Regions from separate parts of the Staphylococcus pseudintermedius genome, predicted to be linked through region 2. Evidence: predicted binding sites of a transcription regulator. Region 2 holds the regulator's gene; each other region holds the start of a gene.

Region 1 (8,022 bases), 190 kb from region 2:
CGAGTAAACCTATCATTGATAAAAACATGATTTGCATATTGAACACATCGACGAGTATCCCGCCAACTAATGGACCGAAAGCTTTCCCCACTGTTGAAGCAGAATTCACAATGCCTTGATAGACCCCTTCTCTACCTTTAGGCGCTAAATTATTAGCAATCGTTGGTACAGCAGGCCAAACGAACATTTCTGCAAATGTCATAATGACCATCCCTACAACAAAAATTGAAAATGATGTCGCAAAACTTGTCACGAAAAACGACAATATAAATACGACTAATCCAAAGTAAAGTTGCTTTTTCAGCTGCCCTTTAATGAGGTGAATAATCGGTAATATTAAAGGTTGTCCTACTAAAATGAGCACCCCGTTCACTGTCCATAACAAACTATATTGACTCATAGAAATACCAATACTTTGTGTAAATGACGCAATAGTTGTTTGCCATTGAACGTATGCAATCCAACATAGCGCAAACATCACACATAATAAAATGAGTGCTGTGAAATGTTTCTTGTTTTGAATGTGCGCCACATTTTCCAACGTTTCTTGATGTTTAACCGTCGCTTGATAGTCCATATTAAATTGAAATAATGCGATAAAGAAGAAAATGACATACATCGCCAAATTCGCCATAAAAATATAATTAAAGCTTAGTTCAGCAACAAAACCACCTAGCGCTGCACCTAATGCCACACCGATATTTTGTGCTAAGTAAATCGCATTAAACGTTTGTCTTCCCCCTTGAGGCCACACTGCTCCAGCCATCGCATAAATAGCAGGGATAATCATCCCACCGCCAAAACCGAGCATAATGAGCCAAATCGCATACCAAGGCCAACCGTGGAAGAAATTTAATAAAATGGTAGCGCACAAACTCACAATCGTGCCTAACATAATTGTCCGATATCCTCCAAGTTTATCGAACAATGTCCCACCAAGTAAATTTCCTACAATCATTCCAAATGAATTGACCATCAGTACGAGCCCAGCAGTACTTAATGATTTGTCGAGTTCCTCATTCATATAGATCGTATTCAACGGCCATAAAAAACTCGCACCTGTGATATTAATCGCCATCCCAATGACGAGCCACCATATTTCTTTAGGCATATTCACTGATGTTTCACTCCTTTTTGTCTCTAGCACACACTATAACACGTTATAATGAAAATATGTTAAAATCTTCAAATACTGTTTAAGAAAAATGGCGAATACGATATGATAAAAACAGTTTAAACATAGAAAGTTGAAAGGAAGATTGTGATGGGCACTTATTTCCCATATGCTTTTGAGAAGAAACGATATCATACTTTAAATTATCATCTAAAAAATAAATTTGGACAAAAAATATTTAAAGTTGCTTTAGATGGTGGTTTTGATTGCCCTAATAGAGACGGTACAGTTGCGCACGGCGGTTGTACTTTTTGTTCAGCAGCAGGGAGTGGTGACTTTGCGGGTAACCGTGCTGATGCTATCGAAGTACAATTTAAAGAGATTAAAAATAAAATGCACGAGAAATGGCACGAAGGTCAATACATTGCATATTTCCAAGCCTTTACCAATACACATGCGCCCGTTGCTGTATTGCGAGAAAAATTTGAAGCTGCATTAAAAGAACCGGGTGTTGTCGGATTATCTATCGGGACACGTCCAGATTGTTTACCAGATGACGTCGTGGACTACCTCGCCGAATTAAATGAACGTACATATTTATGGGTAGAGTTAGGTTTACAGACCATTCATCAAGAAACATCGGACTTAATCAACCGTGCACATGATATGGATTGTTATTACGAAGGCGTCGCAAAATTACGCCGTCACAACATTAAAGTATGTTCACACATTATTAATGGCTTGCCTGGTGAAGATTATGACATGATGATAGAGACTGCAAAAGCGGTTGCTCAAATGGATGTCCAAGGAATTAAAATTCATTTGTTACATCTATTAAAAGGTACACCTATGATGAAACAATATGATAAAGGTTTACTTGAATTTATGACGAAAGAACAGTACATTCAACTCGTCTGTGATCAACTCGAACAATTGCCACCAGAAATGATCGTCCACCGTATTACAGGTGATGGTCCTATTGATTTAATGGTCGGTCCCATGTGGAGTGTCAATAAATGGGAAGTATTAAACGAGATTGACGCAGAACTTGAACGTCGTGGAACTGTTCAAGGCGCATCTTATAGTTCTCAGGTGCACATATGATAGTCGAACGTATTTTACCTTTTGCCAAATCATTAATTCGAAGCCATACTACATCAGAAAGTGTCGTCATTGATGCAACATGTGGTAACGGTCATGATACAAAATTTTTAGCAGACCTCGTCCCTCATGGTCATGTTTATGGCTGTGACATCCAACAAGAAGCCATTGAAAATACAAAACAACGTGTTCACGATTACAACAATGTTTCTCTTTTTCATACAGGGCACGAATGGATTACACAATATATTAGAGACGAACATCTCACTCAAGTACATGCTGCCATTTTTAATTTAGGTTATTTACCGAAAGGCGACAAATCTATCGTCACACAATCAACGACTACACTTGCTGCTGTTCAGACGATTTTTGATATATTACAACCAGAAGGCATCATCGTTTTAGTCGTTTATCCTGGTCATGAAGAAGGCAAGGAAGAAAGCATGACTTTGATGAAGCATTTGGCAGCGTTTGATCAACAACGTGCTCATGTTTTGAAGTATGAGTTTATTAATCAACAAAATCGACCACCATATGTGATTGCGATTGAAAAAAGAGCGTAGTGTCAAATGAGGTTAAAGCGTTGTAAAAGATGTGTAGATTTTTAAGTTTGTTTCAGTTTTGTAGATTTTAAATTGGAAAACGATACCCCAATCCTTTTGATTTAGCACTCAATATTTAGCTATCTGGTCATGCGTTTCAAAAGGTGGGCGTATCGTTTTCATTCTTATATCCTACTTCAAGTAAATTTAAAAATTCATTGCTATATTACTTCTTTCAAAATACTAAGAGAGATGTGAATGCGGTGAATTAAAGCTTTTGTATTGATTTCAAATTTACGTTCATCGCTCACTACGAGAAAAACCAACGACAATCCTCATTAGGGAAGCGTTGGTTTTATAATAGGTAGTATGAATAATTTATTTTCATTTGCACTCTCTTTTTAATTCAATGTCGTCTTTGGTGATGCCAAGAATTGCGGGCTTTTGTAGCTCTTCAATTCTTTTTAGCTTTTTCAGAATGGGTGGATTAAATCTTGATATCAAATGAGAGTCGCATTGGTCTTTAAATATCACAGCCGTTGACAATGTCATTTAATAATGTTCTCAAATGTGCATCTCTTTTTTCGATTTCCATACATGTAAAATTAATTAAGTCTTGCTTGTCCGCTTCTTTATCCTCATTAAAATGAATAATAACGGTTCTTTCATCGTTTGTCGGACGCTCTTTAACAATCCATTTCATTTCTACCAAATTGTTGTACGTTCTTGTACGCTTATAAGTCTTAACTTTCACGTAGTCATCCATTTCTTTTAACGTCATAGAACCTTGATTCCAAAGTGTCAGTAAAATCAAAAACTCTTCTTTCGATAAACGATATTTTCCCTCAATTTCTTCAAAAATGGCTTCAACTTCTTTTTGCAGTTGGTCCAGGCGCATGATATCGCTCACTTTATAATTATTTTTTTCAGTCATAATAAACCCCCATTCTTTTCTACCTATCGTTTATTTGTACCCACAAAATAGAAATCTAATCATATTTAATATTTTAGTAATAATTTGTCATTTTAAAATCGCATTCTTAAGTTTTTACCCTATTTGATTGTATATGACTGACTTTGAAATAAAAGAAAGAATGCATATTTTAAAAAAGGTGAGCATTTTTAACAGCAAAAAACGGCCCTACACTCTACAAAAAGAGATAGGACCATTTAAAACTCTATTTATTTATTATTTTTCATTAGAAAAGGTGAGAAATAGAATCTTGCATATCTTTTAAAATTTTAACAGATTTAGCAAATTTTTCTTTTTCATCGTCATTTAATGGTGTTTCAATGACACGTGAAGCACCATCACCATTGATCACTGTCGGCACGCCAGTGTACACACCTTCATGACCGTATTCACCTTCTAAGTAACTAGACACTGTTAATACGATGTTTTGATTTTTTAAGATGGCTTTTGAAATATGCATTAATCCCATTGCCACACCGTAGTATGTTGCACCTTTTGCTTTAATGATGTCATAAGCTGCATCACGAGTATTCACATAAATATCTTCAATTAAATGTGATTTTTCAGGGTCGTTTTTCAATTGTTCATAAATTGAAACACCTGCAATTGTTGCGCCAGACCATACTGGCACTTCAGAATCACCGTGTTCACCAATGATATAACCATGAATACTTGCAGGTGCTACATCGAAGGCTTCACTAATTAAATGTCTGAAACGTGCTGTATCTAAAATTGTTCCTGAACCGATAACTTTGTGTTTTGGTAAGCCTGAGTATTTTAAAGTAACGTAAGTTAAAATATCTACTGGATTGGCTGCGATTAAGAAAATACCATCGAAACCGCTATCCATAATTGAAGTCACAATATCTTTATAAATTTTTGCATTTTTTTCTACTAAGTCTAAACGTGTTTCGCCAACTTTTTGAGGCGCGCCTGCACAAATCACAACTAAATCTGCATCACCACAGTCAGAGTATTCACCTGCTACGACTTTAACTGGGGAATCTGCATACGGTGCACCATGGTTTAAATCTAATACATCTCCAAGCACTTTATCTTTATTGATATCAATAATAACCAGTTCATCTGCTACACCTTGACTCATCATTGTAAAGGCATAGCTTGCACCCACTGCACCATTACCTACTAATACTACTTTATTACCTTTTGTCTTCATGAAAAACACTCTCCTAACTATGCCAAATTTGTTCACTATTTATTACTTGTGATTCTTTTCACATATATAACTTAACACGTTTTCCATATTCTTTCAATGATAAAATTTTAGGACAAACGAAAATTAATCATTTATCCTATACTTTTTGTATATTTTTAACTTATTTAAGACTATTTTCATCTTCAACTAAATAGCCTGCCGCATACACCCGATTGTTTAAAAAGCTTAAAATATAACGCATGACAGCTTCACGTTCGGGTTCATTATGAATCTCATGTGCAAGAAGTGGCCACGCTTTAAAATAAACTTCATCTAAATTCAATGAGTGCAATAATTGGTGCGTCACTTCAGTATCAGAAATCTGATCAGCCGTTCCATACATGACACACATCGGTTTTGCCGTTAATTTATGAAGATGGTCGGCTGTGTCTTTCATGGTACGTACAACTTCTTTATACCAATGATAACTCACTTTTTTTAACATCATCGGGTCATTTCGTGTTTCTTCTTGGACTTCTGGATTGTGTGTCAGTACCTCAGCTTCAATGCCTATATCAAACTTTGTGCCTTTTGAAATGTCGCCAATGTTGGATGCTAAAATATTTTTACGAGTTTTATAATGTTTTTGAAATGCGAGTAGTGGCGAAAGTAAGATTAAACCTTCGATATCCAATTGCACTTTTTCTAATAAATTTAAACAAATCAAACCACCTAATCCGACACCAATCATAAAAATAGGCAAATGATATTCTTCAGCAATTTCTACCCATTCCAACACACGCTCTTGGTAGACTTCAAAGCTTTGGATTTGCCCTTTGTTCATACGTGAAGTTTGGCCTTGTCCTGGCAAATCACCCATAATAACATGGTAGCCATTGCGTTTTAAATGTGTAATAACATAAGCATAACGTCCTGTATGTTCTAACATGTTATGTACAATGACGATGACCCCTTTAGCCTCACCTTCAGTTTCCCATTTCCACATACTACATTATCCTTCCTTTAATTCTATGTATTATAACATCTATTATAGCGTGACTTCCCTACTCATCGCGACTAAAAACATAAAAATACACGTGAATCCTTCATGACCGAGTGCCACAACCTTTTCACGTGTTGCATTTATTTTATACAAGTTTAAATATTTTACGCATCCAATCGACACGTAATAATAGTACGGTTAGTAAAATTTCATAAAATGTAGGGAAAAATTTTGCCACTAAGAGTAACATCAATTGTCCAAAGAAAGTGCCCTCACCTTGGCTTACATTGAATTGTGCTAAAATGCCGACGTCGATCACATTCAAACCTACAATGACTACGATAACTGGCCAAATTTTCTTTGTTAAAAAACCTAATATTAAACCGATAACGACCAATATAATCAGTTCAAATATAAAATACTGCACAAATGTATCTAACTGCGTCCCAAAAATGTAGAATGCCATATCTCTAAACATTACCTATCTCCCTCAAATCGTTTTCACTTTATTTTATCACGATTCACTTGTCTGCTATTTAAAGATATCGTAAAGATTCAGATCAATCATTTACACAATGTTAATATTCATGACAGTCCTTTATGATGTTTAGAGGAACTTCACAATGATTTCATCATAGCTTGACATAAACGTGCTATATTGAAAATAAACAAAGTCAGATTAAAGGAGTTCATAATGAAGCTCGTTTATAAATGTTTGTTTTGCATCGTCCTATTTTTATGTACACCACTCATCACAGCGATCGCTCAAGAGCCAATTACGATAGAAGCACACCATTAATCCATATATAATGAATACTCTTTTTATAACCTTTTTTACATTTAATTATGCCGTCACCACTCAACTTTGTAAAATTCGCACCTTTTTACATGAAAACGTTTTCTTCCCTTATCTCTTCATGATACACTGATATTACATCAGAAACATAATGGGAGGAATTCAGCATGGCCTTAGTCAAACACTTTTTTATCGCATTGTCTAATAATGCATTTTTAAATTCAGCAGCGAAAATCATTGGGCCTTCATTAGGGGCAAACAGAGTAGTCGCGGGGAATACAATTGATGATGTGATTAAAACAATTAAACGACTGAATGAGAAAAATATTTCAGCTACAGTAGATAATCTCGGTGAATTTGTGAATAACGAACGAGATGCTATTGAAGCGAAAAATAATATATTAAAAGTGATGGAAGCGATTCATAAACATCAATTAGACGCACACATGTCTGTCAAACTGAGTCAACTCGGTAGTGAATTTGACCGTGCACTTGCATATCGTAACATTCATCAAATCGTTTCTAAAGCGCAAGAATACGATCATATGCATATCAACATTGACACGGAAAAATATGATAGCTTATTCGATATTACACAAACATTAGACCGTTTAAAGCCTGAGTTTAACAATGTGGGTACCGTCATTCAAGCTTATCTATTCAAAGCAGACGTATTGATTGATAAATATCCAGACTTACGCTTACGACTCGTTAAAGGGGCTTACAAAGAATCACCATACATTGCATATCAAGCAAAAGAAGAAATCGATGAAAATTATATTCGCTTAATTGAAAAACGTTTATTGACTGCGAAAAACTTTACGTCGATTGCAACACATGATCATCGCATCATTAATCATGTGAAAGAATTTATTAAAAAACATGATATCGATAAATCAAAATTTGAGTTCCAAATGCTTTATGGCTTTAGATCCGAACTCGCTGAAGAAATTGCAAATGAAGGTTACAACTTTACGATTTATGTCCCATTTGGTGATGATTGGTTCGGTTATTTCATGCGGCGTTTAGCAGAAAGACCTCAAAATATCACACTAGCGCTTAAAGAGTTTGTGAAACCAAAAGCGTTAATTTCTGTTGCAGGTGCCACGTTAGGCACACTTGCGTTATTTAAAATTTTGAAGCGTAAACCTTAAAGGGTATCAGCACATAAATAGAAAGCAGGGACTGGGATATTATGTCCCAGTCCTTGTCTTTTTATCTTGGGTGTAACGACAAAGATGCTACTCACCTATTTTAAATACACGTATTTGATGTCGATTAAGCGTTCATTTGTCGAAGTAAGTTCGCCATTTCAATAGCACCGACTGCAGATTCTG
Region 2 (8,022 bases):
TTAATTTCAAAACGAATCGGTGCTGTAATCGGTGTACGATAACCTATCTCTAAATCTTGGATATGCATAACGTCATTGCCTGTATTGCGATCGAAATCGAATTGAATGTTCGCACTTCTCGCATCGAGCATGGGCTTTTCGATACGCGTCATTTTTTCTAACATTTTACGACGACTTTTCGCCATACCGCTTGTAGATGCACGGGTAATATTTTTTTCGACAAACGTTTCTAGTCTTTTGATTTCGCTTTGTTGACGTTCATACTCCGCGAGTCGCTTTTGAAAGTATTGATCACGTAACTGAATAAATTTTGCATAATTGCCGACATAATGTTTCACTTCGCCTAGAGAGACGTCATAGATTTGCGTCACAATTTTATCGAGGAAGAAGCGGTCATGTGAAATAATGACGATAGCACCTTTAAAATATTTCAAATAATCTTCTAACCATTCTGTTGTTGCCATGTCTAAATGGTTTGTCGGTTCATCGAGTAATAGCAAGTCTGGCTCACTCAATAACATTTGCGCGAGTGAGAGCCGTGTTTTTTGACCTCCACTAAAATCATTAATAGGTCGGTCGTAATCAGCCTCACTAAAATCAAGGCCATTTAACACAGTTTTGATTTTACTATCATAATGATAGCCTCCGAGTTGTTCAAATTCATTAGATAATTGTTCATATTTTGCGATATGCGTTTGATATTCCGTCGTTTCATAAGCTTCCGCATGTGCAGCAAGCCAGTCGGTTTCTTCTTGCATACGTTTGCCAATCGCTTTCACTTGTTCAAAAGGTTTTGCCATTTCTTCAAAAACTGTATTTTCAGTATTTAAAGTCATTTGTTGTGTTAAATAGCCGAGTTTTAGACCTTTGATTTTTGAGATGTGGCCTGAGTCATATGATTCTACACCTGCGATAATTTTCATCAATGTGGATTTTCCCGCACCGTTTCGACCTACGATACCAATGCGCTCACCTGTTTTCACTTCAAAATTAACGCCTTCAAAAATTTCTTCGCCATCAAACGATTTCGTAATCTGACTTAACTGCATTAAAATCATAGGGCATACTCCTTTCATTCTTATTTATTGTACAACAAACCCTATATGTATCAAATACTAAATGTTTCCTTATCATATAAATTAAGTTATAATTAAACACACACTGTGAAAGCTATCACATATATTAGAAATCATATCGGAGGACTTCAAAATGGGAAAATCAATGAACAAAATTCCTAGAGCGACTTTAAAACGTCTCCCTTTGTATTATAGATTTGTGAATACTTTAAAAGCGAAAGGCGAAGATCGTGTTAATTCAAAAGCCATTAGTGAAGGCTTAAATATAGATTCAGCCACAATACGTCGAGATTTTTCTTATTTTGGTGAATTAGGTAAAAAAGGTTACGGTTATAATATTGATAGTTTATTAGAATTTTTTAAATCAGAATTAAGTGATTCAGATATTATCAAAATTGGTATTGTCGGTGTCGGTCACTTAGGTACGGCGTTAATTTCTTACAACTTTTCAATACATGATGATATGACCATTACAGAAGCTTTTGACATTAGAGAAGACATTATCGGTACTACAGTCGGGGATATTACGATTAAGTCGATGGATGACATTAAAGAAACTATTGCTTCAGGAGAATTAGAAGTTGTTATTATTACGACACCTGAATCAGCAGCACAGGCAGTGACTGATCAATTAGTCGAAGCAGGTATCAAAGGTATCTTGAATTTTACGCCTAAACGTGTTCACGCGCCACAATCAGTACAAGTACATCAAATTGACTTAGGGATTGAACTCCAATCGTTACTCTTCTTTATGAAAAATTATGGTGCGACGGAAGGGTAAATGTTGACGAACTGAGCTTATAAACAATTGCTCTTTTTAGAGTTTGCTAATAATGACTAGATAACAAAAAAGCAACGTCCTTGTGAATAAGGCAGGCGTTGCTTTTTGTGTGTCAATCATTAAGCTTTTTGCACGGTAATGGTCCAAGAAGCATCACCTAATTGCTCGAATTCAGTAATGGGATAATTCTGTTCTGCTGCCCATTGAGGTATAGCTTCTGTAGCTTGTGTGCAATCGAAATCTATTTTTAACTCATCACCAATATTTAAATCTTCCATTGTCTTTTGTGCTTCTATTAATGGGAAAGGGCATACCATTCCGATAGTGCCTAATGTGTGTTTCATTTTTTATCACCTTTCTTTAATGATTTAATGAGATGCGCTTGCTGAAGTACTCGCAATTTGCGTTTGACGTCGCGCGGCATTTAATGGTTTTACAAATAAGAAATAACTCATGAACCATGTCCCTAGTATTATTGAAGCTAAACCTAACCATCCTTGCCATGAAAGTGCTGCTGTAGCAACTAAGCCATTACCGATAGAGCAACCTCCAGCGACTGCCGCACCAAAACCCATAAAGGCGCCGCCAATGGCACTGTTGCGAATGGTTTTAATATCCGGTAAACGCCATTTGAACTCTTTTGCACCACGCGCAGCAACATAAGAACCTAAGAAAATGCCTAAAACAAGAAAGACGCCCCAATCGATTAGAGATAAATCCCCTGTAGTTAAAAATTGTATGATATGTGCAGAAGGTGTTGTAATACCTAAACCACCTTCACGCCCGGTTGAATAACTCATCGGCCAAGCAATTAACGCAATGAGTCCTACTGCAATTGCTGCAACAAATGGATGAAATCGTTTTTCAAATAAAAAGTAACGTACACCTGTATAACGTGATTTTAATTTCGGAATCATTACTTTAGGTTTTGGCTTGCGTAAAGTTTTGATGACTAAAAATAGTGTAATACTTACTAAAGCGGTGATCCAAACCCAACTTGGTATACCAGTTGAAGTAGAAATATCTGCATTAGCGACAGTTGGGCTGTTAATCACATTTTTCAGTGGTAATAAAATGCCAAATTTTGAAATCGCAGCAAACAATCCATACATCACTAATGCGATCCAACTCCCTATAAGGCCTTCACCAGCACGATACCAAGTTCCCGTTGCACATCCACCAGCTAATACAATACCTACACCAAAAATAAATGATCCAATGATGGTGCCGATAATAGGGTAGGTACCATTATGTATAGTCAACACACCTATTGACGTTAAAACAAATAACCCGACCGCTTGAATTGAAATAGCAACCAGTAAGGCATAGAACATTTTATTGTTTTTTTGCACATACATATCTCTAAAGCCTCCTGTTAGGCAAAATCGTGTACGTTGCATCACGAAACCGAGTAAAACCCCAACAGTTAAACCGCTAATTATTGTCCACATCAAAATAACCCCTTTCCATATCCGACTATTTAAGTATGTATTATAAGGGATGCACAAAAAGAATGCAATAAAATCCGTAAAATAATATTCGAACATACGCATTGTCACTACATGATGAAATTGCTCACTAAGACTTGAATGTTAAATTTTATTTTTACACTGCATCGTATTTTATACAGTAATCGTGAGGGGTTTTATGATAAAATAGCTATTGAGACTGTGAGGTGATGAACAATGAATATACAGGATATCGCCAATTTAGCGGGCGTTTCTAAAAGTACAGTTTCAAGGTATTTAAATCAAGGATCGATTAGTTTAAAAACAAAGCGAAAAATTCAACACGTCATTGATACATACGGTTATGAACCGAACCAATTTGCTCAAAGTTTAAGAGCACAAAAAAGTATGATGATTGGTATTATTTTCCCGAGAATGTATTCTCATGCCGTGTCACAAACCGTTAAAGGGATTAAAGCGAAATGTGACGCATTTGGCTATCAAATGTTGTTAAATTTAACTGAGCGTCATGTGGAACAGGAACTTGATGCGCTGAAATCTTTTAAAAGAAGTAAAGTGGATGGCATTTTATTTATGGCGACTACTGTGACAGATGCACATATGGCTGTCATTCAAGAAATTGATAAACCAGTCATCATCATTGGCCAAGCACATGCATCGTTAAGTTCGGTTTACCACAATGATTATCAAGCTGGTCAACTAATGGGACGAGAAATTATGGCACAAGGGAAGCAACATGTCATTTATGCGAGTATTCAAGAAGATGACGTCGCGGTCGGTGAGCAACGTTTTCGAGGTTTGATTGAAGTGTTAACCGCAAATCAGGTGACATATGAGACATTGATGACATCGTTTGATTATGAAACCGCACTGCAATCAATTAAAGGTCAGCTTACCCAACAACCATCTGTGGCGTACGTCGGTGCGACAGATACGATTGCTTTGGCGCTCTATCAAGCGTTGATGCACGACCATATGACCGAACCGCCGTGGATTGCTGGTTTTGGCGGAGATCCTATGACACAAATTGTTCATCCAACGATTTTTACCCTACCTTATCAATATGAAGCGGCAGGACGTATCGCATTTGAACAATTACAGCTTCAAATGGAACAGCCGGACCTTATTCAAAGTTGTCAACTTGACGTGAATTCCAAATTATGAGGGTTTATCTCAAAAGAGGTGGAACCGTTACCAATGTGTTAAAAGGAGGTATATCATGGAGCAATGGAGTAGAGAAAAGCGTTATCGTAAGTATGAAGAAGCAACACATGAGGAAATGGAGTTATTAACGGCCAAAGTGAACCGCTCTCCATTTCGACAAACCTACCATATTCAGCCCCCAACAGGATTATTAAATGATCCAAACGGTTTGATCTTTTTTAATGGTCAATATTATATCGCACATCAATGGTTTCCACTAGGTGCCGTACATGGTTTAAAATATTGGCGGTTACTCACAAGCAACAATCTCGTACAGTTTGAAGATCTTGGTGTCGTATTACGCCCGGATCAAACGTTTGATAGTCACGGCGTCTACAGTGGGAGTGCATTTTCGTTTGATCAAAAATTGTATTATATGTACACAGGCAATCATCGTGACAATGAGTGGAACCGTCACAGTAGTCAAATCGTAGCAGAAGTGCAAGCAAATGGGTCAGTCCGTAAACTATTACCTCCAGCCATTCCGGCACCTCCTCAAGGGTATACACAACACTTTCGCGATCCTAAAGTGTTTGAGAAAGATGGGAAACTGTATGCATTGCTAGGAGCACAACGTGAGAATGAAACAGGGTGTGCCGTATTATACGAAGCTGAACGCCCTGAAGGACCGTGGCAGTTTAAAGGTGAAATTCAAACCCAATTAGAAGATTTTGGTTATATGTGGGAGTGTCCAGATTATTTTCAAATTCATGGAAAAGATATTTTGCTATTCTGTCCACAAGGCATAGAATCTGAAGGCGATGCGTATCAAAACATTTACCAAAGCGGTTACATAATGGGAACGTTAAATTTTGATACATTAGAATTTGATCATGGTCCGTTTATCGAACTTGACCACGGGTTTGATTTTTATGCCCCTCAAACGATGACTGATGAAGCGGGGCGACGTGTGTTAATTGGTTGGATGGGTCTACCTGACACCGAATATCCGACAGATGATGACGGTTGGGCACACTGTTTAACTTTGCCAAGAACATTAACGATTGAAGACGGCAAATTAAAACAAAAACCGCATATGCATTTAAGAAAGTTACGTAAAAATGAAGAAGTTGCGCTCGGTTATGCGAACAAATTTATTAAACAACTCCATCCTTATGAAGGAGTGCAATATGAGTTGGTCGTTGATATTTTAGAAAATGAGGCTTCTGCGTTTGAATTACAACTCCGTGCATCACGCAATGAATCCACAACGATTCGGTATGATACAACGACACGTCAGGTTTCACTGGAGCGCTTTGATAGTGGGGCATTACCGTATCCAGTTGAAGGAACGATGAGGGTGACGCAATTACATACGGATTTGAAACAATTACGTATTTTCGTGGATACATCAAGCATTGAAATCTTTTGTAATGAAGGGGAACGAGTGTTGACGTCACGCATTTTCCCTAAAGCGACATCAAATAAGTTTAAAGTCGTCACAGATTCCGGTCAAATTTATTTGAAAATGACTAAATACGATATTGTGGAAGGAGGATAATGAATGAAACGTTTTTATGCAATAGGTGAAGCGCTCATCGATTTTATTCCTACACAAAGAGAGACGCCATTGAAAGATGTGACAGGGTTTGAACCGCAAGTCGGTGGTGCACCGTGTAATGTGGCTGCTGCTGTTCAAAAATTAGGTGGCAACAGTCATTTGATTACACAAGTGGGTGAAGACGCTTTTGGTGACAAAATCATCGAGACGTTACAAGCGGTTGAAGTAGACACCTCACATATTTTAACGACAAAAGAAGCGAATACAGCACTTGCATTTGTCAGTTTATCTAATGATGGAGAACGAGACTTTTCATTTTACCGGAAGCCGAGTGCAGACATGCTATATGAAGCTGAAAATATTGACACAATTGAGTTGCAACAAGGTGATTTAGTACATTTTTGTTCGGTAGCATTAGTTGACAGTCCTATGAAACGCGCACATGTGACATTACTGGATAAGTCGGAACAAGTCGGTGCGACCGTTGTGTTTGATCCGAATGTGCGCTTACCTTTATGGGATGACCATGATGTTTATTACGAGACATTGCAAGCATTTTTACCACGTGCACATGTTGTTAAAGTTTCAGATGAAGAACTCTCATTTGTTACACGACATGAGGATGAAGCGGAAGCGTTAAAATCACTGTTTGTCGGCAACGTGCAAGCGGTCATTTACACAAAAGGCAGTCGCGGAGCATCTTTAATTTTCGAAGATGGCTCAACAATTGAAGTGCCCACACCGCCAGCGCAAGTGGTGGATTCGACAGGAGCAGGCGATGCATTTATCGGTGCAATCAGTGCGAAATTATGTCAATCCGAGCAACAACCAATTGAGACATTACGCCAACACGGGCATGATATTTTAAAATTTGCACATCAAGTTTCAGGTCGCGTCGTGTCCCAATATGGCGCCATTTCAAGCTTACCAACATTAGAAGAACTTTAATTAAAAAGCCAATCTCCCACCTATCCGGGAAATTGGCTTTTTAATGCGATATATAGCTTTTAAATTTTCTTCAAATTACGCACCGACACGTAACAAAATTCTTCATTTTTGAAATAAGCAATCCGTTCTTTCGTATCGACACTTGTAATATTTCTTCTGTTTAGCACATAACTGTTGTGGCATCTGAAGAATCGATCATCGAGTTGAGCTAACTCTTTCAAATTGCCGTAAAATTCGATTTGACGATTGTCTAAATGCGCGATTAAACGATGTGACTTCGGTGAAGACTCGAAAAACATCACGTCGTCATAGTTCACGTAAACCGAGCTTGTTCCACGTTTGAGTTCCAAAGTTTCAACAGTATGATCTTTTGTTAATAAATCAAGCCGTTTTAATGCTGTTTCTAAACAATCGATAATGCGTGTCCTTAATTCTTCAGGATCATCTTTAAAAATAAAATCCATGGCAGCCACTTTATAGACAAACGTCAAGTACGTCAGCTCACTATGACTCGTCACAAAAATAATATTCCCAACAGGATCGTGCTTACGAATTTCGCTCCCTAATTTAATCCCGTTAATATCAGACTCTAATTGAATATCTAAAAAGTAGCAGCCAATATCAGTCATGTTTTTAGAAGTTTCTAAGATAGCATAAGGGTCATTGGTAGCAAGCTCAATTTTCATCGGCTTCTCTTCAATCATAATATAGTTTTCAATAATGGACACCATACGTTCGCGTTGTTTAGGATCATCCTCACAAATCAAAATTTTCATGATACACACATCCTTATTCATAATCGTTCATAATCTCTAGTTTTTGAATAAAATAATGGTTTTCGATCGTCGTATCAAGGAATACATTGTCCGTTTGATCAATAATCTCTTTTAATGTTGTTAATCCTATACCTCGATTGTTTCCTTTAGTTGAAAACCCATCCTGGAACAAGGTATGTAACTTAGGCATATCTTTTGGCGCTTTGTTCATAATAATAATCATTACGGACTCATCCGTCTTAATAAATGCGATTTGAATGATAGGGTC
Region 3 (8,022 bases), 780 kb from region 2:
TGTTAATCACACGATAGAGGTCACCATGAATATTGTAATGTTCTCGTGCGATATAACCATCGATTAAAAAATAAATATGTGTCAGTTCATCTGATGAATAATATATCACTTGGCCTTTGTTATACTGTCTTACGATAAATTCATTTTTGTAAGGTTGTAAGACAATCGAAGGAATATTAATAAAGGCAGCGAATCGTTCTAAAAATGTGTGAATGTCATTTTGAATTAGGGAGGTATCGATTATTGTGTAATTGTATGACTTTTCCCCCATATAAGCACCACCTTATGACTACTGATAAATTTGTGTGCCGGCTTTTCCTTTAAAGGCTTCGTAGGCTTTGTCTAAGTTTGTAATCACAGCACGACGCCCTTCTCCATTTTCCACAAAATTTATAGCCGCTTCAATTTTAGGGCGCATTGAACCTTCTGCAAAATTACCGTCACATGCATATTGTTTCAAACTGGCGACATCAATTTGAGTCAGTTGTTTTTGATCAGGTTGATTGAAGTTGAGGTAGACGTTTTCAACATTCGTTAAAATCATCAGTACATCCGCATCAATAAGCTGTGCTAAACGTTCACTTGCGAAGTCTTTATCGATGACGGCTTCCACACCTTCATACGTATCATCTTTTTTGACTACGGGAATTCCACCGCCGCCACAAGCGATAATGATGTTGTTGTTTTCAACTAACGTACTGATCAGTTGATGTTCTAAGATGGATACAGGGAGCGGGGAAGGGACCACTTTACGATAACCTCTTCCAGCATCTTCTTTATAGATGGACTGAGGGTTTTCGTTTTTAACTTTTTCTATTTCTGCTTCAGTATAAAATGGGCCAATCGGTTTTGTTGGATGCGCCATTCTCGGATCATTGATATCCACTTCCACACGTGTAATCACGGTTGCTGCTCTACGGTCGCGATTCACCTCTGCTAATACACGATTCACCTCGGTTTCTATCCAAAAGCCAATCATCCCTTGTGTCATCGCGCCACATGTATCGAGTGGCATCGCAGGGGTTTCAGGACTATCCGCTTTTTGTTGTTGAATAAGAAGATTACCAATTTGCGGTCCATTACCATGAGAGATAACGATATCGTAGTCGGTCTTAAATAATGGCTTCAGTGTTTGCATCGTCGCACGTATCGCCTTCTTTTGAGCTTCTGAAGATCCATCTGTCGTTTGAATTGCATTGCCACCTAAAGCTATCACAACTTTTTTATGCATAAAAATCACTCCTCATTAAAATACATCGATGGCACCAGTGAGTAGTCTGACGATGCCGATAATCGCTAATAATAAAATAAGCATGAAAAAGATATAATCGATTTGTTTTAAAGGTTTTTGATTGTTTCTTTGTACGATCGTATAAACGACCAGTCCAGGTACATAAAGCAACATGGTTAATAGTAAATAGTCTAATCCAGCTGCATAGACGAGCCAAATTGTATAAATCGATGCGATGATACCAATCAGCCATTGCTTTGTTGTCGCACGCTGTTTCGTTTGAACGGTATACTTCACTTGGTAAAACGCGCTCAATGTATATGGAATTAAAATGGCGCTGGATGCAAGTGAAAACGCAAATTGATACGCACTTTGTGTGAACAGCATACTGATTAAAAAGATTTGAACTAATATATTCGTAATTAATAATGAATGACTCGGTGCTTTATTTTGATTTTCTTTTGCAAACCATTTCGGGAATAGCCCATCTTTTGCGACGATGAACGGTAATTCACCGGCTAACAGTGTCCAACCTAACCATGCACCTAAAACCGAAATAATCAGCCCGATATTCACGAGTACAGCTCCCCAATGTCCGACGATATGTTCTAACACAGCGGCCATAGAAGGATTGGAAAGTGCTGAAATGTGATTTTGTTGGATGACACCTTGTGCTAAGACGGTCATTAAGAAATAGATGACTAATACAGAAACTAATCCGATGACGGTTGCTGAACCGACATCCTTTTTATTTTTAGCGCGTCCAGAAAAGACAACGGCACCTTCAATACCAGTAAAGACCCAAACCGTTACGAGCATAGTACTTTTAACTTGAGAGAGTGTATCTCCCCAACTAAATCCTTGTGATGGGTGACTTGTCATTCCTAACAGTCCTGTTTTAAACGTATCAAAATTAAAGGCAACAATCATACATACAATGACAAGTAAAATAGGGATTAACTTAGCAATCGTTACGATACTGTTGATGAGTGCAGCAGTTTCGACGCCTTTTAAAATGAGGTAATGCACACCCCACAATAATAAGGACGCGATAATAATAGAAGGAAGGGTGTTGCCGCCTTCAAAGGTTGGGAAAAAGTTGCCGACTGCAGACATGAGTAAAGTCGCATAGGCCACATTACCTAAAAACGCCGCAAACCAGTAGCCCCAAGCACTCGAAAAGCCGATAAAGTCACCAAAACCTGCTTGGGCATAGCTGTAAATCCCACCGTCTAAATCTTGTCGCTCATTCGTTAAGTTTTGAAAGACAAAGGCAAGTGAAATCATACCGACTGCAGTAATGAGCCAACCTAAAATAATCGCTAATCCGCCAGCGTGACTGCCCATATCTGAAATGATGTTGAATGCACCGCCACCAATCATTGAGCCAATGACTAAACCAATTAAGGAGGTTTTATTTAATTTATTTTCTTCTGTTCCGCCCATATGTCATGTCTCCTTTAGATAGAATCAAAAGTCCAGTTTTAATATTATTTTAAATGATTTTAATATTATTTCATTGTAATAAGTATGTCTGGACTTTTGAATTATATCAAATCTATTGAACTATCCTAATGTTGCGGCCATTACAGCTTTGATTGTATGCATGCGGTTTTCTGCTTGATCAAAGACTTTGGAATGAGGACTTCTAAAGATTTCATCAGTCACTTCCATTTCAGTCAGCCCGTGTTCTTCTTTAATTTTTTGACCATAGACCGTTTCCGTATCGTGGAATGCAGGTAAACAATGTAAGAAAATCGTATCGTCTTTACCTGTTTTATCGAATAATGCGCGATTCACTTGATAATCTTTTAATAATTGAATACGTGATTCAAATTCACTTTCTTCACCCATAGACACCCAAACGTCTGTATAAATGACATCTGCGCCTTTAACACCTTCATCAATATTGTCAGTAATTTTAATTGAACCGCCATCTTGTTTAGCGCGACGTTCAGCGATATCAATATAGTCTTGCGCAGGGAATAAAGATTTTGGTGTACAAATCGTCACGTCGACGCCTAACATCGGACCTGCCACAAGAAGTGAATTAGCGACATTGTTGCGGCCATCGCCAATATATGTGAGTTGAATCCCCTCTAAATGTCCAAAGTTTTCTTTAATGGTCATATAGTCGGCTAACATTTGAGTCGGATGCCAAGCGTCAGTGAGTCCGTTCCATACAGGGACACCAGAATATTTTGCTAATGCTTCTACAGTCGCTTGTGAAAAGCCACGGAACTCAATGCCATCAAACATACGGCCTAACACTTTAGCAGTATCTTCTACAGATTCTTTTTTACCTAATTGAATGTCGTTTTTACCTAAAAATTCAGGGTGTGCCCCTAAATCAATAGAAGCAACGGTAAAAGCGGCGCGTGTCCGTGTCGATGTTTTTTCGAATAATAAAGCAATATTTTTACCTTCTAAATAGCGGTGAGGGATTCCTTGTTGTTTGTAGGATTTTAATGTCATCGCAAAGTCTATTAAGTCTGAGAATTCTTTTTTCGTAAAGTCGTCTTCTTTTAATAAATGTCTGCCTTTTAAATTTAATGGTTTTTGAATGTCTGTCATTTTGAAAATCCTTTCTATAATAAGATGATAAAATATTTAAATGTCTTCTCTGTATAAAGGTTGACTCATACATCTTGGGCCACCACGACCGCGCACTAATTCACTACCAGTAATTTCGATTACTTTGACACCATGTTCTCTTAATAGTTGGTTGGAAACGTAATTGCGGTCATACGTCACAACAACACCAGGACGAATCGTCAATGTATTTGAACCATCATTCCATTGCTCGCGTGCACCGTCAATCGCATCGCCGTTACCTGTCGGGATGAATTGGATATTGTCGACATGTAACGCATCTTCAAGTGTTTGCTTTAATTGACTTGAATGTGAAATTCGAATATCTTGCTTTGTCTCATCTTTTTCAATCGTAAAGATGTTCATTTGATTTTCTTCTTTAAAAATAGCGGCATGCATCGTGAATTTGTCGTAATCAATCATCGTAAATACCGTATCTAAATGCATGAAACTACGACTGTTTGGAATTTCAATCGCCAACACTTTCGTAAATGTTGATTGGTCATCGAATAAAATTTGACGGGCTAACCGTTCAATCGCTTGTGCTGACGTCCGTTCTGAAATACCAATGGCCAACACTTCTTTTGAAAGAATTAACTCATCGCCGCCTTCAATGTTGAATGGACAATTTCGGTCTAACCAAACCGGAACATCTGCGTCTTTAAAGCGAGGGTGATGTGCGAGAATGTACGTCATGAAAATCGATTCTCTGCGACGTGCGCGCCAATACATGCGATTAATCGTCATGCCTCGGCCGATAGAAGCTTGAGGATCTCTTGTGAAATACAGATTCGGCATAGGGTCTAAATAAAATGGATATCTGTCGTCCATATATTCCACTAAGTGATTCATTTCGAGCTGAATTTCCTCTTTACGCACGCCGGCCATAATTTTATCGACGAGTTCTTGGTCACTTAAATTTTTAAACAGTGCTTTAATCTCTTTTTCGTGACCGAGCACCGTTTTTTGAGATTCTGCTAAAATATCATCAATAAATTGTTCGCGTACAGCCTTGTCAGCAATTGCCTCAGCGGCTAATTGTTCGAGATAGACGACTTCGACACCTTCATCTCTTAATACTTGTGCAAATTTGTCGTGTTCTTCTTGGGCCACTTTTAAATAAGGAATATCATCAAACAGTAATCCGCTTAGATGATCGGGCACAAGATTTTCTAATTCTTTGCCAGGTCGCTTCAGTAAAACCGTTTTTAATGTCCCGATTTCACTATTGACTTGAATAGGATTCTTTTCCATTGTTGCGCCTCCTTTGTTTTAATACACCCAAAGTATAAAGCGCTTTCTTTATATGTGTTGTGAATTTTTTCTCAATAATAATGTCTAATACTTCATATAAATCATGTATTCAATGCATAAAATTGATAGATTATACATGCTGAGTACTTGAATGGTCCATAAGAATGAATAATCATTGAATATGTCGTGAGGCGCGCAATGAAAGATGGTGCTTCATTCAATATGATGTATGGATATCCATTTGATGGGGAGGTGCGTCTGATGAATATGAAAAGGGCGTTTTGAGAGGTGCCAAAAAGTTCACATCTGAGAATATCATATTTTGTTATGATAATGATGTGTATGGTTGTCTGACTGACTTATCATCAGATTAAGGAGTTTAAAAGTATGAAGAAGAGTAAGAGATTAGACTTAGTATCGATGGTTGTAAAGGAATACGATATTCATACGAAAGCAGAAATTGTAGATTATATTGAACAGCATTTTGGCATCCGATACAGTCTTGCTACGATTAGCCGAGATTTAAATGAGTTGAAGATTTATAAAATGCCATCAGAAAACCAACAACGATGTTACAGACAATATAACGACAATGCACCAAAAGAAGCGAAAGCAAGACTCATTGATTTGTATCAAGAGGAGATAATTTCCCTCAGTATTAAAGATACGTACTTAATTATTAAAACGACACCCGGTTTTGCACAAACGGTGAATTTTTATATCGATCAAATGAATTTAAAAGAAGTGATCGGGACGATAGGCGGTAATGATACGATCTTAGTGATTACGCATTCGAATGAACTTTCCAAATTTGTACATTACAAACTGTTCGATCAAACGTATGAAACGCCACATGTGAAACACTAGTCCTAATATATAGGAAAATTGCACAAAATTGACTTTTCATGGATTTTGCAATAGAATCAGGTAAATTTAGTCAACATCGATGAGAGTGCATCGAGGGCGTATAAAGAGGTGACATCCATGAAAAAGTTTTGGAAATGGAGTATTGGTATAGTGATACTATTGATTGTCGTGTGGGTGACGTATATAGCCATCTACCGCAATACATCTATCGCCAATAATCCAAAACATGCCAAGTACATTGATAGCGCAACACCGACGTTATTTTTGCATGGTTACGGCGGGACGGTGAACTCTGAAAAGTTTTTAGTGAAGGAAGCGGAAAATCAAGGTGTCACGCAAGACGTCATTACCGCGCACGTCAACGAAGCGGGTGAAGTGAAATTAAAAGGACATTTGGATAGTGACGCGATTAATCCTATTGTACAAGTCGTATTGAAAGAGAATAAAGAAGTAGACCCAGATGTGAATGCAGAATGGTTTAAAAATGTGTTAGTTGCTTTACAAACAAAATATCACATTAAAAACTTTAATTTTGTCGGACATTCAATGGCAAATATGACTTTTGCGCAGTATATGGCGACGTATGGTAAAGATACCGCATTGCCACAGTTGCAACGTCAAGTGAATATCGCTGGGACGTTTAACGGCGTGCTGCATATGAATGAAGAAGTGAATGAAATTACGCTTGATGCGGAGGGCAAACCTAGTCGTATGAACCCACCTTATCAAGATTTACGTGTATTAAAAGATGTGTATAAAGGGAAGAATATTGATGTCCTCAACATATACGGAGACTTAAAAGACGGTACGCACTCTGACGGCAGTGTATCGAATACGTCTTCTCGTTCATTGAAGTATCTACTTGGGGGCAGTGCGAAAACGTATCGTGAATCTGAATATGTCGGTCCAAGTGCGCAACATAGTGAATTGCATGATAATGAAAAAGTTGCGCGTGAACTGATTCAATTTTTGTGGGGTAAATCACTGTGAAATGCATTTGAAAATGATGACAACTGAATGAACATGAAACGACCACCGCACGTATAGGAAGATGTGCGTGGTCGTTTTTTAGGATAGGTGAAGGCATAGTAGGTATGTGCCAAAGTATAGTCTCGTGCTATATCCATCCTTTGTCATGCGCTTTTTTCCATGCATCGAAGCGGTTGTCTGCCTGGAGTTTGTCGATGATGGTCGATGTATAATTGCGTATAGTGCCATCTGATAAATATAAGGTTTGCGCAATTTCTTTACTCGTCAGCCCTTTGCCAATTTCTTTCAATACCAATTGTTCTTTATCAGTGAGAGGATTGCGCTCTGTCACAAGCGAGGTCATTAACGCGTCACTGTATTCTTTTTGACCTGCTATAACATGATGTATCGTCTGAACGAGCTCATCGACGGAACGTTCCTTTAATACATATGCATCGACATCGTGTGCCACCGCTGTTTCGAAGTAGCCTGGACGTTTAAATGTAGTGACAATAATAACCTTCACGTCGATGGCTTGTGCACGAATGTGTTGTAATACTTCAAGGCCGGTTAATCCAGGCATTTCGACATCTAATATAATCACATCAACAGGTGTTGTTTGGACGGTTTCTAGTGCAGCTTGTCCATTGCCCACATCAGCCACAACATGAATAGTGTCATGAAGTTGCATCAGTTGGACCATCGCTTGACGTAACATCGTTTGATCTTCAGCTAACACGACGCGAATCATAGTGCCACACTCCTCGGTATTAGAATTTGTATGTGTAGTCCTTCATTATTTTCTATATGTAATTGCCCTTTTAATACTTCGACACGGGCTTGTATGCTTTGGAGATGAATAGGGGACTTGTCTCGAATGCCGCAACCATTATCTTGGATGTCGAGCTGCAATCCGTCAGTCGTTTCGGATAAAGCCACATGGACTGTTGTCGCGTCGGCATGTTTAATAATGTTGTTCATCGCTTCGCGGAGTACCATCGCGAGTAATCCTTGTTTTGCTGGATTCAATGCATATGCGAATTGTACGCCTTCAAAATGAAATTCCAAATTTGCATCTTTTAACAACGTCTCTACAGATGCCACTTCTT
Region 4 (8,022 bases), 310 kb from region 2:
TTCTATCTAAAGGATTATGAATGGCCCCCCCTACTGCAAAAATTTTAAATGCCAGATAAGCTACAGCAATAACGGCTAAAATGAATAAAATACCTACAAACCATAATAAAAATCTTAATACTGGGTTTTTACGTTTTTGCGTTCTTTTATACTCCAACAAAGTCACTTCTTTCCGAATGTATTGGTCAAGCTTTATGGAGATACATGAAAATATGATCCCGTCACATATTAAGTGTTATTTTACAGTAAAGTTTATCGAACGAAATCGGTCTTTAGACGCAAGTCTACTTTTGATATCCACCATTAGATAACAATATGTCTAAAATTGTTTCGTAACACCCTGGATTACTAATAATAAATGGACCACCACGAACAAAATCGATGGGCTGTTGGTGGAAGTCTGTCATCTTTAAACCAAGTTCTTGTGCAAATAAAAATTGAGCGGCGATGTCCCAAGGTTTCGCATTCGTATGAATATGTGCACCGAACTGCCCTGTAATTACACGTGCTGAATCAAGGCCACAAGCACCGATTAAACGATAGCCAAATGATACATCTAATAAGTCATGGATCGTTTCATCATTCAATACACGATTGTTAAATGAAATAATCTGATCTTTCAACGGTTGTGACGTAATGGGAAGCAACGGTTTGTCATTTAAAAATGCACCGCTTCCTTTCACAGCGCGATACAGTTTTTGTCTTGGATAATCATAGATATAGGAAAGTTGTGGCTCCCCTTCAACAAAATAGCCTATAATCATGCAAAAGTCATCTTGTTGTTTGACTAAATTTGCTGTCCCATCTATCGGATCAATCAACCACGTATGTCCCTCTTTTAAATGCTGCGTTTCATGATGTGCTTCTTCTCCATACAAGCGGTGGTGTGGATAATACGTTTTTAAAAATTGTTCAAATCTTGATTCGATCGTTTGATCAACATTCGTTACAAGATCGTAACGACTGGATTTCGTGTCGGTTTGAATTTGATGAATCAGATTAGGGATTTCTTCTGTCATCTGTTGAATCCATTGTTGGAGATGTTGATCTATTTTATGACGCTCTGATTCAGATAACATATGTATCACCTCTTTATCTATGTTAGTTCCATTATACAGAAGAAAAAGAGTTTTTGGGGGTTCTTCAAAAGATACGTATTGAAATCATCATGGCATACAACATCTGATTGATACGCGAAAAAACCGGTTGGCGTGAACCAACCGGCATAGAAAGGAAAGTAAGTAATAAATATTGAAGATGTTAAACTAGAATTAGTACAATATACCATTCAAACATTACTATCAATAGTGATAGCTCCCCCTTTATTTGAACATTTCTTGTACCATCCCCCCTAGTAGCTAACTACACTATAACATATTTCTAACATAAATGTAAGCGTTTTCTAAAATTTTTTGCGCACTTTTTGTTTACATTTTTCACTTTGTTGTGCAATTGAGATGGAAAAAGTCTTTCACTATAATTATTTAATAGATATGCTATAATATTGTTAAACATGTTTGGGAGGGATTCGTATGAATAAAGAAACACGGCAAAAGAAGCTGTTGGCCTTGATTCAACAAGACAAACCGATGACTGCCCTTGAATTAGCGCAAGCTCTCAACGTTTCTAAACGGACTATTTTACGTGACATGCAAGAATTAGAAGGTAAAGGCGTTCAAATAGTCGCACATGCGGGGATGTATGGTGGCTACCAACTTCAAGCGAATCAACATTACTATCAATTGAACTTGACGCAAACAGAATTACAAGCGCTCTATTTAATATTAAAAGAAAGCCAAGCACAGTCGACATTACCTTATGAAGCAGCAACGAATCATCTCATTCAAAAAATATTAAAACAACCTTACACACATATTCGACGTACATTACGTCAACTGGATCAATACGTTTTATACGAAACACGTCAGCAACCACGCTTGCCCGTTCAATTCAGTGACATTTTAATATATTGCCAAGAGCGCAAAGTGATGGGCATTGACTATAAAAGCGATGCAAATGGTGAACAACGCTTTGAAAATGTCATTTTTATTGGCTTGATTGCACGTCACGACGGTTGGCAAGCGATTGTTTATCATATTGGCGGCGATTATACACAATATGTTGATATCTCTACGATTGAAGACATTTCGTATTCTTTCCAAAAATCAATACAAACGAACGATATTACACTTGAAAACTACGAAACCTATTTAAAAGATTCAAAACATCAATAAAACCAATGTCATGCCTAAAAGCGTAACATTGGTTTTTTCTATGTGGGATGTCACTATTGTATGATTGTGACCACGAACGAAATAAAATTATTTAACATATGAAAAGCGATCGACACACCTAAATTACGGCCACTTTTGATATATAAGAACACAAGTGGTACGGCTAAAATTAAGTAATCGATCATTTCAAATGGGGAGGTCGCTTGAAGCACGTGTACCCCCGCAAACAACAAGGCTGAAATAACGGCCATGACTTTAAAGTTCAATTTCTTACCTAATTCCCCAATTAAAATATGACGGAAGAAAATTTCTTCAACGACTGGTGCTAATATCACAATCATCATGAAATTGATTGGCGTAAACCACGGAATAGCGAAAAGTTGGTCGATCAGCATCTCGTTTTGCGTCGTATCATATTGAAATCGTTCGGGCAAAAACTGTTGTAGATAACCATAGAGGGTTGAAGCGGCTTGTGCAACGAGGTATGCCCCTACAATCCAAAATATGTATTGGCGTATCCCTTGAAGTCCCTTCATAAAGCGTTGCCCCATCGTTTTATAATGTAATAAGTAAAAACTAAGGATGACAATCAAGTAAGCAACGACTGTAGCAATGACTTGTGCGACGAGTGCATTTGAGTCAGACAATAACGCCGCTTCACTCACATTGAAAAACACAAAGCTAATGATAGCGGCAAGTATTCCGAAAACGAACGTTGCAACGATAACAATAGGAACTAATAATAAGTCCCGCCAAGCAATATCTTTCCATTTATATTTTGACATTTGAATACTCTCTTTCCTTTAAAAATGCACGAACGGTTGTATATATATCACAGACCTGTGACTTTTTTACAGTTTGATACAACACTTACGCACGTGAATGATTCTTGTTATACTATATATTATTTCATGAAAGGACGCTACTGATGAACGGTTATGAAATGCCCAATTTGATACAAGCACTCGAGGTTTTGAATGAACTGTTAGACTTAACCACAACTTACGATTTAACCTACGCACGAGATCCCGAATACGCACAAGACATATTGACCAATTTGAAAGCGAAAGTCCAATCGCATTATCTACAGTCACCTCAACCCGTTCATACACATGCATACAGTCCCTATCCCTACGACCTTTACTATTGTTGTCTTTACAACTTGTATCACAATCCATTAGTCTCTATCAATTTTGGCAGTCAACGTAAATTGAATCAAAGTTATATCCAACAAATTACACGAACACGCGCTTATTTTCAAATGTGTACGGGCACATTTTAAAACACAGTTTGTGCGATTTTCAGCAAATTTAAAAAGCGGAATGACATGTGCCATCCCACTTTAAACACGCTTTACAATTAAAAATCGACACGCATATTGAAGCACGGATTCATCTCAACTATGCGAATATAAGCCCGATCATTATAATATCGCTATGTATCTCTTTCCCAAAATACAATACGATGCTTGTTATTTTTATAATTTAAAGTCTTCTTTATCGCGTTTATGATAACCGCGTAAGAAGAAAAATACGGCCATAAAACCTAAGAATAAGAAACCGATAATCACAGATACACGTGTTTCGTTATTAATTAACATTGCAACTAACACCATTAATAAAAATGCGATTGACAGATAATTTGTCACTGGTGCAAGTGGCATTTTGAAAGGATGATTTTCTAATTTTTCTGGAAATTTCTTTCTAAATTGAATATGGCTAAATAAAATCATAAACCATGGAATCATTCCAGGTAAAATAGATGCACTATAAACATAAACGAAAATATTTTCAGAACCATCGATAAACTGTGGTAATACAACATTTAAAATGACACCGATTAAAATACCAATAGATACAGCTAAAACTGTATAAAATGGTACACCGTTTCTCATGACTTTTGTAAATATCGCTGGTAATTGACGATGTTGTGCTAAAGTAAAAATCATACGACTTGAGCTGAAAATACCCGAGTTACAGCCTGACATCGCTGCCGTAATCACAACGAAGTTAATTAAACCTGCCGCTATCGTAATTCCGATTTTTGCGAATGTTGCAACAAATGGGCTACCAATGTCGTGCAATTCATTCCAAGGATAAATCGTTACAATAACAAAGATGGCACCGATATAAAAGATTAAAATACGCCAAATGACGCCGTTGACTGCTTTTTTAATATTTTTTTGAGGATCCTTTGTTTCACCTGCTGTAATACCGATCAACTCAACCCCTTGATATGAACCGATAACAATAGATAAAGCAAAGAAAAAACCTAGCCAACCATTCGGCATAAAACCGCCATGTGCTGTAAGATTGCTAAGACCGATTGGATTGCCTCCGTTCCCTATACCGAAGAAGATCAAACCGAAACCAGCAATAATCATCAAAATAATTGTCACGATTTTAATCATCGCAAACCAAAATTCAAATTCACCAAACGCTTTTACAGACACCGCATTGGCAGCTGTTAACAGAACAATGACAATCAGTCCTGGAATCCATGTTGGTAATTCTGGAAACCAAAACTTCATATATGCGCCGACTGCAATGACTTCCGACATCCCTACAACAATCCATTGAAAGATGTTGGCCCATGCAGTCACGTAACCTGCAACAGGGTGGATATAATCTGTAGCAAAGTTTGCAAACGAACCAGTTGATGGATCAAGATAGACCATCTCTCCCATTGCACGCATGATTAAAAATAAAAATAAACCCGCAACTAAATATGCAAAAATAACAGAGGGACCTGTCCACGCAATTGTACTTGATGCCCCCATGAATAATCCGACACCGATAGTACCACCGAGTGCGATCATTTGAATCTGTCGAGAACTTAATCCTCTGTGTAATTGATTATCTTCCATGACAACGTTCCATCTCCTTTTGTAACCCCTACTCATATAAAATTGATGTTGAACCGTGCATGTCGCTATTATACTATAAACTATCAGAATTTGAAGAAAAAATTAAAAATGTTAACCCATTCATTTACATTCCTATTTTCATCTCCAAACAGCCCTGCTACCTGTATATCCGTTACACCTTTAACCATTGATATATCGACCATCCTATACACAGTAATCTTATCCTACTAAAAATCGCAGTTAAATATGTTAACGTTTGCACCATCGACCGTCGAAATATTGTCACATTAAACCATTGTGAATATATTCACATTTACTTTCGAATTGCTTATACTAGGTTTATTATTTAAGAAAGGAATCTAATTTATGAAAGATACTAATATCAAATGGGATACAATTTTTTATGGTCGCCAGTGGGTTTCAAATATTATTGAGACGATTCAAAAGAAAGATGTACTTCAGAGCTTTTATCTAAGGCGTTATTTATTAAGAGCAATGATGGCAGGATTTATTATTAGCATCATAACCGTTTTTGTATTAACAGTTAAAACAACATTTGCGCCTGACGTAGCGCCCGGTCTCGTGAATATGGCGGGTGCATTTACTTTTAGTTTTGCCCTCGTGTTAATTCTGTTCACAAACTCTGAACTTCTAACGAGTAATTTCATGTATTTTACGGTGGGTTTGTATTATCATTTGATTCGTCCAACACGTGTAATTAAAATATTCACATTATGTTTTGTTGGGAATATGATTGGTGCATTCATTTTGTTTAGTTTACTCCGGTTTTCCAATGTCATGACACCGGATATGCTACAAATGCTTGACCATACCGTACAAGTCAAAATTCATGATTATAGTTTTCAAAACATTTTAGTCCGTGCTATTTTCGCGAACTTCTTTATTAACATTGCATTAGTCATTGCCATGCAAATTGATGATGTGTTGGCCAAAATGTTTGTCATGATGTTCGGTGTAACGATTTTCGCGTTTATGGGCTATGAACACGTTGTTTATAATGCTTGTTTGTTTATTGCCAGTGCCATTTATCAAACAGACGCTTTCAATATGCTACATATGGCTAAAAACATTATCGGGGCTTTGCTTGGAAACTATATCGGCGGTGGACTAATCATCGGGCTATTTTATGCTTATCTGAATGATCACGGTCAATTCAAAGCGATCAAAAAGGAAAACAAAAAGAACTAATGCATCGTTTGTGATAGATGAGTACACGTCATCATTGATTGCGGTCTATGTTATAATAAGGACAATTCAAAGACTAAGGAGCATATTATGGATCGCACACGTATCATTAGAGGTGTCCTCATCTCAATTATTTTAGGTCTACTCTTTTTCTTCCTAAATCAAACACAATCCACATATACGACAACCGAGTTATTGTTACGTTCAGTACTCGTTGCCATTGTCTTTGCGGTATTATACTTCGTTGTCTTCACGATTTTAAGCCACGACACACGAAGACGCATTTATGGACCTCCCCTACTTATTGGCATCATCTTAGGTATACTAGTGGGGCAATGGTTAGAGCATGCTATAGTAGGCCTTGCACTCGGGGTTGCAGTTGGCTTAATCGTCGGTGCAATACGACAACGTTTTTTCAAGGAGTGATGAAATATGTCAACACAAACGATTGGTATCATTGTCATCGTAATTCTTTTAATTAGTTTTCTTCCTAACGCCTATATGTTATATAAAACTTCAAAAGAAGGCACTGAAAACACACGTTATAAATTAATGGTCGGTGTAGACGCCATGCTATTAGTGTTAATTATTGCTGCCATCTTACTATTAACCTAAACCACCCTCATGACATCACAACAGAATCATTGTTGAACTTAACTTGTGGTGTCATGAACTTTCTCTTTGTTACTCCAGAGAGATAAAAACATCCCTAGTTACTACGCTGCTCCACATTATCACCATCTCTTTTGCAACAAATGCCACATGCCATAGTCCAAAAGAAAAACGCAGATACCACCCACTCAAATGAGTATGACACCTACGTTTAACGTTAAATTTTACCTTGTAAGAAAAAATAATAAATGATTGAAGCAAGCACTGCGTATACGATGAGTCCTGTTGCAGCGGATAACAGATGAACGCGCATCGGAATATGCTTTTGAAAACGTGGCGCTAATACTAAATTGCCGACTAAAATAATCAAAGGTGCCACAATGAAAAATAAAATCATTTCTAAACTCATCGTTGTACTCCATCAAAATATTGTGCGACGACTTGGCTCAAATCGACATCTTTAGCAAGCAAGTCCAATTCTGAAAAATCGCTCTGAGCCGTGAATTGATTTGAGTTCACGATAACATCAAGTCCTGCACAAATCGCACCTGTCGCACCATTCACTGAATCCTCAATTGCTAAACAATGCGTCGGACTATAATTCAGTGCTTGTACCGCAGCTAAATATAAATCAGGGGCAGGTTTTACTGTTTCAACATCTTCTCGACCTTTAATCACTGAAATATACTTTTCGATACCTAACTTCTGAACTAATGACTCAATGTGATGTCTTGTACTACTTGAAGCAATCCCCATCGGAATGTGACGTTGATGCAGTTGTTGCATCAGTTCTAACACACCAGGTCTTAAAGGCAGTTGTCCAGCTGTCTCATAATGTTCTTGATAGACTTGATCTGTTAACATTTCTCCTAAATGAGTAAGTAAATGTTGGTGAATCCCTAGCGCTCGTCCGCCAATATTCGAACGATAAAAGTCTGCGCTCATATTGGCATGACCTGCCTCATTCAAATAACGATTCACTGTTTCATATAAATGTTGTTCGGTATCGATAATCGTACCATCAAAATCAAAAATGACTGCGCGATACATGCTTGCTTCCTCCTAAATTCTTGGTTCCGGTTTCTTCATTCATTGTTAAAATCC

What was found. Region 2 encodes Rex, which represses fermentation and respiration genes when NADH is low (regulators of the CRP and FNR family bind a similar motif). Its sites were predicted from a motif close to TTGTGAAATATTTCACAA; they were not measured.
Region 1: P3U61_RS04990 (L-lactate dehydrogenase) is a predicted target of Rex. The motif match lies at 4,954-4,971, and genes of this name have one in related genera.
Region 3: arcA (arginine deiminase) is a predicted target of Rex. The motif match lies at 5,135-5,152, and genes of this name have one in related genera.
Region 4: P3U61_RS02230 (formate/nitrite transporter family protein) is a predicted target of Rex. The motif match lies at 5,396-5,413, and genes of this name have one in related genera.

What each region holds. Positions count from the first base shown of each region.
Region 1 covers NZ_CP120150.1:1,045,742-1,053,763, reverse strand. The annotation lists gene P3U61_RS05010 (MDR family MFS transporter) at 1-1,117, opposite strand, end outside; gene P3U61_RS05005 (tRNA modification radical SAM protein MnmL/YtqA) at 1,265-2,218, shown strand; gene P3U61_RS05000 (tRNA 5-(aminomethyl)-2-thiouridylate-methyltransferase MnmM) at 2,215-2,778, shown strand; gene P3U61_RS04995 (transcriptional regulator, SarA/Rot family) at 3,281-3,691, opposite strand; gene P3U61_RS04990 (L-lactate dehydrogenase) at 3,957-4,907, opposite strand; gene P3U61_RS04985 (alpha/beta hydrolase) at 5,068-5,892, opposite strand; gene P3U61_RS04980 (hypothetical protein) at 6,035-6,367, opposite strand; gene P3U61_RS04975 (proline dehydrogenase family protein) at 6,853-7,839, shown strand; gene ribH (6,7-dimethyl-8-ribityllumazine synthase) at 7,964-8,022, opposite strand, start outside.
Region 2 covers NZ_CP120150.1:851,749-859,770, forward strand. The annotation lists gene P3U61_RS03855 (ABC-F family ATP-binding cassette domain-containing protein) at 1-1,058, opposite strand, end outside; gene P3U61_RS03860 (redox-sensing transcriptional repressor Rex) at 1,210-1,857, shown strand; gene P3U61_RS03865 (sulfurtransferase TusA family protein) at 1,977-2,201, opposite strand; gene P3U61_RS03870 (YeeE/YedE family protein) at 2,226-3,311, opposite strand; gene P3U61_RS03875 (LacI family DNA-binding transcriptional regulator) at 3,543-4,490, shown strand; gene P3U61_RS03880 (sucrose-6-phosphate hydrolase) at 4,546-6,030, shown strand; gene P3U61_RS03885 (carbohydrate kinase family protein) at 6,034-6,978, shown strand; gene agrA (quorum-sensing response regulator AgrA) at 7,038-7,754, opposite strand; gene agrC (quorum-sensing sensor histidine kinase AgrC) at 7,768-8,022, opposite strand, start outside.
Region 3 covers NZ_CP120150.1:69,169-77,190, forward strand. The annotation lists gene P3U61_RS00285 (Crp/Fnr family transcriptional regulator) at 1-271, opposite strand, end outside; gene arcC (carbamate kinase) at 290-1,231, opposite strand; gene arcD (arginine-ornithine antiporter) at 1,247-2,677, opposite strand; gene argF (ornithine carbamoyltransferase) at 2,798-3,805, opposite strand; gene arcA (arginine deiminase) at 3,842-5,077, opposite strand; gene P3U61_RS00310 (arginine repressor) at 5,465-5,944, shown strand; gene P3U61_RS00315 (alpha/beta hydrolase) at 6,062-6,934, shown strand; gene P3U61_RS00320 (response regulator transcription factor) at 7,062-7,664, opposite strand; gene P3U61_RS00325 (sensor histidine kinase) at 7,661-8,022, opposite strand, start outside.
Region 4 covers NZ_CP120150.1:543,516-551,537, reverse strand. The annotation lists gene P3U61_RS02260 (LCP family glycopolymer transferase) at 1-157, opposite strand, end outside; gene P3U61_RS02255 (inositol monophosphatase family protein) at 285-1,079, opposite strand; gene P3U61_RS02250 (helix-turn-helix transcriptional regulator) at 1,533-2,234, shown strand; gene P3U61_RS02245 (CPBP family intramembrane glutamic endopeptidase) at 2,288-3,019, opposite strand; gene P3U61_RS02240 (hypothetical protein) at 3,163-3,516, shown strand; gene P3U61_RS02235 (amino acid permease) at 3,712-5,100, opposite strand; gene P3U61_RS02230 (formate/nitrite transporter family protein) at 5,467-6,309, shown strand; gene P3U61_RS02225 (hypothetical protein) at 6,397-6,732, shown strand; gene P3U61_RS02220 (hypothetical protein) at 6,739-6,921, shown strand; gene P3U61_RS02215 (hypothetical protein) at 7,136-7,327, opposite strand; gene P3U61_RS02210 (HAD family hydrolase) at 7,324-7,968, opposite strand; gene P3U61_RS02205 (VOC family protein) at 8,014-8,022, opposite strand, start outside.